One region of the Streptomyces sp. NPDC001816 genome, then DNA from elsewhere that is predicted to be linked to it. Evidence: riboswitches for the same ligand, from Rfam matches in the RefSeq annotation. Region 1 holds a riboswitch; the other holds the start of a gene.

Region 1 (4,760 bases):
GGGAGGAGCTGCCGGCGTATGTGTACGCCGGGTGGCTGGGGCCGGCCGAGCCGTTCGTGCTCGGGTCGATGCGGGCGCGGCGGATGGCCCGGGACCACGCCCGGCAGCACTTCGGAGGGCGGCCCGCGGCCCGGGCCGTGGCGCAGTACGAGGCGTACGCCACCTCGCTGGCGTTCCTGCGGCAGCGGGGGCGGCGGGGGCGGGCCGGGGCCGACTTCGTCGTACGGGAGCAGGAGTTGCTCGCCGAGCTGTGGCGGCGCAGGGGCGTCGCCCGGCCGGCCCTGGAGTACGCGGCTCGGGCTTCCGCTCCCGCGCCGGTGTTCTGGGGGGCATACGGCCATCCGGCGATGCCGCAGCCTCTGTACAACCCCTATCGGTCGTAGACCCTCGGGTTGCGGAGAGTCCGGCACCGCCGGTTCACGCCGCCGTAGTTGAGCGCCGGCGCGGCGGAATCGGAGAGGTCAGGCGGAAGCCTGGGTCAAGCGGTCCACTTCCTCCGTGGTCAGCTGCAGCTCCCCCACCCCCAGCAGCGCCGGCAGCTGCTCCACCGTCCGCGCCGACGAGATCGGGGCCGTCACCGTCGGCTGGGCGGCCAGCCAGGCGAGGGCGACCGTGGCGACGGGGGCCTCGTGGGCGGCGGCGATCTCGTCCAGGGCCGTGAGGACCTTCTGGCCGCGCTCGGACTCCAGGTGCCTCGCGGCCGAACCGGCGCGGGCGCTCTCGACCGTCGTACCGGGGCGGTACTTCCCGGTGAGGAAACCGGAGGCGAGGGCGAAGTACGGGACCGCCGCGAGGCCTTCACGGGCGGCGAGGTCCTGCAGCGGGCCTTCGTAGGTGTCGCGGGAGACCAGGTTGTAGTGGGGCTGGAGGGCGACGTACCGGGCCAGGCCCTCGCGCTCGGAGAAGTCCAGGGAGGCCTGGAGGCGCTCCGGCGAGATGTTCGAGGCGGCGATGTGCCGGACCTTGCCCGCCTTCACCAGCTCGTCGAGTGCACCGATGATCTCCTCGACGGGCACCTCGGGCTTGTCGAAGTGCGTGTAATAGAGGTCGATGTGGTCGGTGTCCAGGCGGCGCAGGGAGGCGTCGGCGGCCGCCTTGATGTTGGCCGCGGTCAGGCCCTGGTACTGGGGGTGCTGGCTGACCTTGGTCGCGATGACGACGTCGGAGCGGTTGCCGCGGGCCTTCAGCCACCTGCCGATGATCGTCTCGGACTCCCCGCCCTTGTGGCCCTCGATCCACGCCGAGTAGGAGTCGGCGGTGTCGACGAAGTTGCCGCCGGCGGCCGTGTAGGCGTCGAGGACGGCGAAGGAGGTCTCCTCGTCGGCGGTCCAGCCGAAGACGTTGCCGCCGAGGGCCAGGGGGAAGACCTGAAGGTCGGATGAGCCGAGTGTGCGCAGGGAAGTCATGCTCTACGACAACACCGGCGGTGAATGATCGCATTCCGCTGCCGGTGCCGAGTTCCCGCAGGAGAAGGACGTGTCAGGGGGCGAGGCCCTTGTCGCGCAGCCACGCCATCGGGTCGATGCCGGTTGCCTGGCCGCCCGGGTGGACCTCCAGGTGGAGGTGCGGGCCGGTGACGTTGCCGGTGGCGCCGACACGGCCGATGACGTCGCCGGTGCTGACCTTCTGCCCGACGGAGACGCCGATCGAGGACTGGTGGCAGAACCACAGCTCGGTGCCGTCGTCCAGGGTGAGGACGGTGCGGTAGCCGTAGGCGCCGGCCCAGCCCGCCTGAGTGATGGTGCCGCTGTGGATGGCCTTGATGAGGGTGCCGGTGGGCGCGGCGAAGTCGAGGCCGGTGTGGTAGCCGGAGGACCACATCGATCCGGGCTGGCCGAAGGTGCCGGTGATCGTGTACGAGACGACCGGCAGCTTGTACTGCTTGGCCAGCGCGGCCAGGCGCTCTTCCTCGGCCTTCTTCTTGGCCGCGGCCTCCGCCGCCTTCTTGGCCTCGGCGGCCTTGGCTGCGGCTTCCTTCTGCGCCTTGGCGGCCGCGTCGGCGGCCTGCTTCTCGGCGGTGGCCGCCGCTATCGCGGTGGCCTTGCTGTCGGCCTTGCTCTGCTGCTGCTCGGCCTGGGCCATGATCCGGTTGCGCAGGGCCTCGCCCGCGTCGCTCTGGTCGCTTGCGGCGTCGGTCGTGCCGACGTTGGTCAGCGAGGCCGTGGTGGCCTTGGGCGCGTCGGAGGAGGAGCCGTCGTCGAACAGGGAGCTGACGGAGTCCAGGTCCGGCATGGAGATGGAGACCGGCGGCTTGCCGGTGTGGGCGCTGGCCATGCCGCCCGCGCCGACGGCGGCGATGACACCGACGCCGAGGACCGTGGAGCTGCGGGCGAGTCCGCCGCCGCGCTGCTTGCCCACGCGGTGCCGACCGCGTACCGGCCGGATGGACTCCTCGGTGGGGTTCCACTCCTCCCAGGGGCCCTCGTCGGTGCTCTGAGCGCCGAAGTAACCGAAGGTCTCGGTCTCGCTCGGCATGAACGGGGCTTCTGGGGCAGGCCGGTTGGACGCCACGAAGGCGCACTCCTTTCCTTCCTCCGCCTACCGGGTTAGCTGACGGGTTCGGAGCAGGAAGGTCTCCTACGCGCGTATACCTGCCGTGCTTCCACGGCGGCATCCGCGTGATTCACCCCAAGGTGGTGGTTCCCCGGTTCCCTTGCGGGATTCGGCGCGTGCGCACGGAGCCGCCTCTTGTGACGGCTGGGACGACCGCGCTGCGTTATCGAACGTTAATAGACCCGGACGTCAGATTCCAAGCCGTTCTGCTTGATCATTAACGTTTTTCGGGGCGGACGTAGGCGTCAGGACCGGTGGAAAACGGGCGAGTTGACCGGCGTCCAGGAGTCTCGGCAGTTTTGATGGTGTCTCAGATGTTATGCGGAGGGCTTCCGTCCGATCACCTTGGGTGACACTGGCGGGTCGTCAGGGCCGCCGTACGGCCAGCAGCGCCATGTCGTCCGTCATCCCGCCCCCGGAGTGCCGGCGCACCTCCGCGGCGAGGCGGCCGAGCAGCGCGCGGGGGTCGGGGAAGCGGCGTCCGGCGAGCCGGCGAAGGGGGTCGTAGAAGCGGCCGTGGGCGTCACGGGCCTCGGACAGGCCGTCGGTGTAGAGCAGCAGGGTGGCGCCGCTCGGGAAGCCGGACTCGGTCGCGCGGTCGGGCCACCGGCCGAGGTCGGCCATGCCGAGCGGCAGCGCGGGTTCGTGCGCGGCCAGGGTGCGCAGGGTGCCGTCGTCGTGCAGGAGCAGCGGTGGCGGGTGGCCGCGGTTGACGATCCGGACGACGCCGTCGTCACTGCCGCCGCTGCCGCCGTGCGGGAGTTCGGCGAGGACGGCGGTGGTGAAGCCCTCGAAGGCGTCGGTCCCGTCCCGCCGGGTGCCCTCGCGGGCCAGCGCCCGCTCCAGCCGCGCGGCCACCGCCTCCAGCGTGGTCTCCTGCTCGGCGGCCTCCCGGAACGCCCCGATGACCACTGCGACGGCGGCGACCGCGTCCATGCCCTTGCCGCGTACGTCCCCGACGACCAGCCGTACGCCGTGCGGGCTGTCCTGCACCGCGTACAGGTCGCCGCCGATGAAGGCGTCCTCCTGTGCCGCCTCGTACCGGGCCGCGATGTCGAAGCCGGCGATGCGGTCGTCCGGTTCGGGCACGACGGCTCGCTGGGCGGCCTCGGCGATCTCCCGGGCGGAGGCGAGCCGCTGGTCGCCGAGGCGCAGGACGCGGTTGATGGCGGCGGCCAGCACGGCGACCGTGGCCACGGTGACGATCTCGGTGATCGTGTGCACGTCCGTGGGGGGACCGGTCCGGGTGGTGACGACGACGGTGGCGACCAGGGCGGCGAGTCCGGTGAGCAGCGTGGTGCGCAGCGAGGACAGGGGCGCGGCGATCAGCGGGGCGGCCGTGAAGAAGGGCACGGCGGTGAAGGCGCGCGGCGTGAGCAGGTCGTACCCGATCCCCGCGGCGACCAGGAGGGCGGGCAGGGCGCGGGCCAGGGCGCGCGGGGTGGGGTGGCGGCCGCGGCGCCGGCCCGACGGCAGGGGCGCGCGGTCCGAGCCGGGGCCGGGGTTCGGGGCGCGGTCGCGCGGGAGTCGGCTGCCGGCCCTGGCGTACGGGCTCTCCTCCAGCTCACCAGGGCGCACTGCTCTTCTCCCGTGTCCTTGACCTGCGTCCAGCGTGGCGGGAGCGGGGAGGGCGGGCGACCGCTGTGGACCGAGCGGATGACAGACTGTGACGTATGCCACTCGGCGTTCTGCCGCAGAACTGCCTCGGCCGTCCACGAAGGAGCCGGGAAACACTCAGGGCCGGAATCCATTGCTGGATTCCGGCCCTGAGCCTTCAGTAGCGGGGACAGGATTTGAACCTGCGACCTCTGGGTTATGAGCCCAGCGAGCTACCGAGCTGCTCCACCCCGCGTCGTTGTGTCTCAAGCATACGTCATCCGCAGGACACGATGCACACGGGTTTCCCGCGGGGGTGCCGGTCAGGGCAGCAGGTGGGCGTTCGGCTCCTTCGCCAGGCTCTCGTACTCCGGCAGCACCACGGCCGCCACGCCCGCGCTCTGCAGCATCCCGGTACCGTCCGCCGCCGTCACGAAGGTGTCCGGCTCCCGCCAGGCCGTGACCACCCGCCGTACGCCCGCCCGCAGGATCAGCTCGGCGCAGGGGGCGGGGCGGGAGGCGCGGCGGGTGCAGGGTTCCAGGCTGCTGTAGACGGTGGCGCCGGGCAGCCGCGGGTCGGCGGGGTCGATCTTCGCGAGGGCCGCCTCCTC
Region 2 (4,760 bases), on a different contig from region 1:
GGCGGACACGAAGGTGGACACCCCGGTGACCCCGGTGACGCCTCCCCCGCGCCGGTGCAGCCGGGACAGCAGCGCGATGCCGATGGCCCCGGACTGGGTGAACAGGCCGATACGGCCCGGGCGGGGCATCTCGGGGGCGAGCGAGGCGTTCAGCAGGACGCCCGGCGCGGTGTTGATGACGCCGAAGGCGTTCGGGCCGATGATCCGCATGCCGTACGCGCGCGCGAGCTGGACCAGGGCCCGCTGCCGCTCGCGCCCCTCCGGCCCGCTCTCGGCGTACCCGGCGGACAGCACGACCAGTCCCTGCACCCCGTGCTCGCCGCACTCGGAGACGACCGCGGGCACGTGCTCGGCCGGTACGGCGACGACGGCGAGGTCCACCGGGCCCTCGATGTCCCGCACCGAGCGGTACGCGGGCACCCCGTCGACCTCCTTGAGGTCCTCGGGGAAGGCCTTGTTCACGGCGTACAGACGGCCGGGATGGCCGGCGTCCCGGATGTTGCCGAGGACGCTGCGGCCCACCCCGCCGGGCGCGCGGCCGACACCGACGACCGCCACGGAGCCGGGTGCCAGCAGCCGCCGTACCGAGCGGGCCTCGGCGCGCTGCTCCCGCGCGCGCTGCACCGCGAGGGAGCGGTCGGTGGGTTCGAGATCGAACTCCAGACGTACGACGCCGTCCTCGAAGCTGCGCTTCTGCGTGTACCCGGCGTCCGTGAACACCTTGATCATCTTGGTGTTGGCGGGCAGCACCTCGGCGGCGAAGCGGCGGATCCCGCGCTCGCGGGCGACGGCGGCGATGTGTTCCAGGAGGGCGGAGGCGACCCCGCGGCCCTGGTGGGCGTCCTGCACCAGGAAGGCGACCTCGGCCTCGTCGGCGGGAGCGGAGGCGGGCAGACCGTCGGCACCAATGCGGTCATAGCGTACGGTGGCGATGAACTCGCCGCCGATCGTGGCGGCAAGTCCCACCCTGTCCACAAAGTCGTGGTGCGTGAAGCGGTGGACGTCCTTGGCGGAGAGTCGTGGGTACGGCGCGAAGAAGCGGTAGTACTTCGACTCGTCCGAGACCTGCTCGTAGAAGCTGACGAGGCGATCGGCGTCATCAACGGTGATGGGCCGGATGCGCGCGGTACCCCCGTCGCGCAGCACCACGTCCGCCTCCCAGTGGGCGGGGTACTCGTGCCGGTCCTGCCGGTCCGCCGGGCTCTGCATGGGCCCCAGAGTAAGGCTCGCGTACGACAACGGCGCGAGGCAGTCTGTGCAGGACGGAAGTCGGACCGAGGCCGCGGTCCGACGGCACACCGGAGCGGGACGAAGGACCGTTCCGGGCACGCTTTGCGATATGGGAAACTGGTCTAGACAACCCTGAACACCGAAGGGCAGCAACACATGGCTGAGCGCCGCGTCAACGTCGGCTGGGCCGAGGGCCTCCACGCCCGCCCCGCATCCATCTTCGTCCGGGCCGCCACGGCCGCAGGTGTCCCGGTGACGATCGCCAAGGCTGACGGCAACCCCGTCAACGCGGCCTCCATGCTGGCTGTCCTGGGCCTGGGCGCCCAGGGCGGCGAGGAGATCGTCCTCGCCTCCGACGCCGAGGGCGCGGACATCGCCCTGGACCGTCTGGCCAAGCTGGTCTCCGAGGGGCTGGAAGAGCTCCCCGAGACCGTCTGAGGCATGCCAGGAAGCCGCGTCACCCTTTCCGGGTGGCGCGGCTTCCGCATTCTTTGCACCCGGTCCGGGGAATTCACCACAGGCACACCGAAGGCACGCGACCGCGAATTCACGGCGCACCGGGAAAAGGGCAGCGGAAATACCCGCCCATCGAATATCTCCTCTTTGTATACGGCGCCCGTGTTAATGCCGCAGGCTCTGCATGTTTACGGCATGTTGCGAGTTCCTCACACGCTCGGAGCGGTCCCCGCCCGAGGTGAACCGCAGCCGGTGCGCGCCCGTCGAGCGCTCCGTGTGCATCGCCGTGATCGCCCGCGCGCGCTCGCTGTCGCCGCGTGCCACCGCGTCCACGATCGCGCCGTGCTCCGCCCAGGAGTCCACCGGACTCGGCGGCGCCTCCACCGTGTACATCCAGGCGATCTTGTGCCGCAGCTGGGTCAGCATCGAGGACAGCGAGGGGCTTCCGGAGGCCTGCGCCAGCGTCTCGTGGAACCAGCCGCCCAGCGAGCGCAGATCGTCGCTGCTGCCCCGCCTGGCCCGCTCCTGGCCCAGCCGGACCAGCCCTCGCAGCACCTTCAGATGGGCCTCGGTGCGCCGCTGGGCGGCCCGGGAGGCGCCGAGCGGCTCCAGGAGCGTGCGCATCTCCAGCAGGTCGGCGGCCTCCTGCTCGGTCGGCTCGGCCACGCACGCGCCCGCGTGCCGTCGGGTCACCACGAAGCCCTCCGCCTCCAGGGTGCGCAGGGCCTCACGGACAGGGACGCGCGAGACGCCGTAGCGGCGGGCGAGGACTTCCTCGGTGAGGCGGCCGCCGCGCTCGTAGACACCCGCGACGATGTCGTCCCGGATCGCCGTGCACACCGAGTGCGCCGGAATACGCATGACCGACCTCCGCTTTAATCCCCGTGAAACGTCGACGATGGACGCATGTTCCGTGACTCTATTGCAATGAGCCGGAATTTCCGACGGCAGGCCGGAATCCATGGATATTTTTTGGACAGCGGATGCCGCAGGCACTGCGAAAAACGGCGAAAGCCCCGGCTCGTGAGCCGGGGCTTCGGGATGTCGTGCGCCGGAGCGTCAGACGTTCACGCCGTGCTGGCGGAGATAGGCGATCGGGTCGACGTCCGAACCGTACTCGGAGGTCGTGCGGGCCTCGAAGTGCAGATGCGGTCCGGTGACGTTGCCGGTCGCGCCGGACAGGCCGATCTGCTGGCCCGGGAGGACCTTCTGGCCCACGACGACGCCGATGGACGACAGGTGTCCGTACTGGGTGTACATGCCGTCGGCCATCCGGATCACGATCTGGTTGCCGTACGCGCCGCCCCACCCGGTGGAGACGACCGTGCCGGAGCCGACCGCGTGGACGGACGTCCCGCTGGCCGCGTGGAAGTCGATGCCGGTGTGGGAACCGGAGGACCACAGGGAGCTGCTGGCCTTGTAGCCGGTGGAGACGTACGAGTGCGCGATCGGGGCGACGAAGGCGTTCAGGCGCTTGCGCTCGGCCTCTCGCGCGGCGCGGGCCTGGGCCTCGCGCTCCTTCTTCGCCTCCATCGCGGCCACCTTGGCCGCGGCCTCCTCGGCCGCCTTCTGCCGGGCGGCCACCAGCTGGGCCTCGGCCTGCGCGTCGATCTGCTCGGCGACCGAGTCGCTTTCGGTGATGACCGGGGTGAGGCCGGTGTCCTCGACGGAGTTGTCCGCGGCGAGCGCCGGGCCGGCCGCCAGGGTGCCGACGACACCGGTGGTGGTGAGGGCCGCGACACCGGCCGCCTGAACGGTGGTGCGCTTGACCCGGCCGGGCTTGCGGTGCTTCCCGGTGGCGTACATGAACGCCATGAAGTGGCTGGTCCTTTCCTTCCCTCTCGCCTACCGGGTTAGCTGACGGGTTCGGAGCAGGAAGGTCTCCTACGGACCCCCTCGCCGGTGCGCGGGCGTCCGATTCACCCCAGGGACTGCGGTGGGTCCCCGGCTCCCCTGGCTCGCGCCGTGGGGGGACTCGGCGATGACTGTCCGGTGCCGCGGGCGCGGCGCACTGCCTGACGAACAGCCCGGTCGACGCTATGCGGCCCGACTTTCGATCCCCAAACGGATCCGGGCTTTTGTAGCGCATCCCACAGGCCAGACAGGCAACCTCTGCCCCAATTCGGACATCTGGGGAAGGGCTCCGCACGGCAAAGGGCCCTGACGACCCGTCGGATCGTCAGGGCCCCACGCGCGCGGTGCGCCGTAAGCCGCTACTCGGCTGCCACGACGGTGACTTCGCCGATGCCGAGCGCCTCGACCGACGCCTTGATCTCGGCCGCGTCACCGACGAGGACGGTCACCAGGCGGTCCACCGGGAAGGCGTTGATGACCGCCGCGGTGGCCTCCACGGTGCCGGTGCCGGCGAGCTGCTGATACAGAGTCGCCTGGAAGTCGTCGGGCAGGTACTGCTCGACCTGGTCCGCCAGCGTGCTCGCGACGGCCGCCGCGGTCTCGTACTTCAGCGGCGCCACACCGACCAGGTTCTGCACGGCGACGTCCCGCTCGGCGTCGGTCAGGCCCTCCGCGGCGAGCGTGCGCAGCACCGTCCACAGGTCCTGCAGCGCGGGACCGGTGTTCGGGGTGTCCACGGAGCCGCTGATCGCGAGCATCGCGGCGCCCGTGCCGTCCGGCGCGGAGCGCAGGACCTGCCCGAAGGAGCGCACGCCGTAGGTGTAGCCCTTCTCCTCGCGCAGGACGCGGTCCAGGCGGGAGGTGAGGGTGCCGCCGAGGCAGTAGGTGCCGAGCACCTGGGCGGCCCACACGCGGTCGTGCCGGTCGGGTCCGATCCGGCCGATGAGCAGCTGGGTCTGGACGGCGCCCGGCCGGTCGACGATGACCACCCGGCCGGTGTCGTCGGCGGTCACCGGCGGCACGGGCCGCGGCGCGCCCGGGGTGCCCGTCCAGGCGCCCAGGGTGTCGGCGAGCAGCTCGTCCAGGTCGGTGCCGGTGAGGTCGCCGACCACGACCACGGTGGCCGTGGCGGGCCGCACATGGCGGTCGTAGAAGGCGCGGACGGCCGAAGCGTCGATCTTCTCGACCGTCTCCTCGGTGCCCTGGCGCGGCCGCGACAT

The links. Region 1 has a riboswitch for cyclic di-AMP ahead of ACFYZZ_RS21730 (M23 family metallopeptidase). Riboswitches for the same ligand answer to the same signal wherever they lie in the genome.
Region 2: another riboswitch for cyclic di-AMP. It lies ahead of ACFYZZ_RS00625 (M23 family metallopeptidase); the one in region 1 lies ahead of ACFYZZ_RS21730 (M23 family metallopeptidase).

The regions. Positions count from the first base shown of each region.
Region 1 covers NZ_JBIATY010000006.1:19,927-24,686, forward strand. The annotation lists gene ACFYZZ_RS21720 (PrsW family intramembrane metalloprotease) at 1-383, shown strand, start outside; gene ACFYZZ_RS21725 (aldo/keto reductase) at 462-1,406, opposite strand; gene ACFYZZ_RS21730 (M23 family metallopeptidase) at 1,480-2,511, opposite strand; cyclic di-AMP (ydaO/yuaA leader) riboswitch at 2,519-2,678, opposite strand; gene ACFYZZ_RS21735 (PP2C family protein-serine/threonine phosphatase) at 2,920-4,131, opposite strand; tRNA gene ACFYZZ_RS21740 (tRNA-Met) at 4,332-4,405, opposite strand; gene ACFYZZ_RS21745 (dihydrofolate reductase family protein) at 4,473-4,760, opposite strand, start outside.
Region 2 covers NZ_JBIATY010000001.1:143,008-147,767, reverse strand. The annotation lists gene ACFYZZ_RS00640 (GNAT family N-acetyltransferase) at 1-1,209, opposite strand, end outside; gene ACFYZZ_RS00635 (HPr family phosphocarrier protein) at 1,387-1,668, shown strand; gene ACFYZZ_RS00630 (GntR family transcriptional regulator) at 1,852-2,547, opposite strand; gene ACFYZZ_RS00625 (M23 family metallopeptidase) at 2,746-3,501, opposite strand; cyclic di-AMP (ydaO/yuaA leader) riboswitch at 3,514-3,677, opposite strand; gene ACFYZZ_RS00620 (M16 family metallopeptidase) at 3,900-4,760, opposite strand, start outside.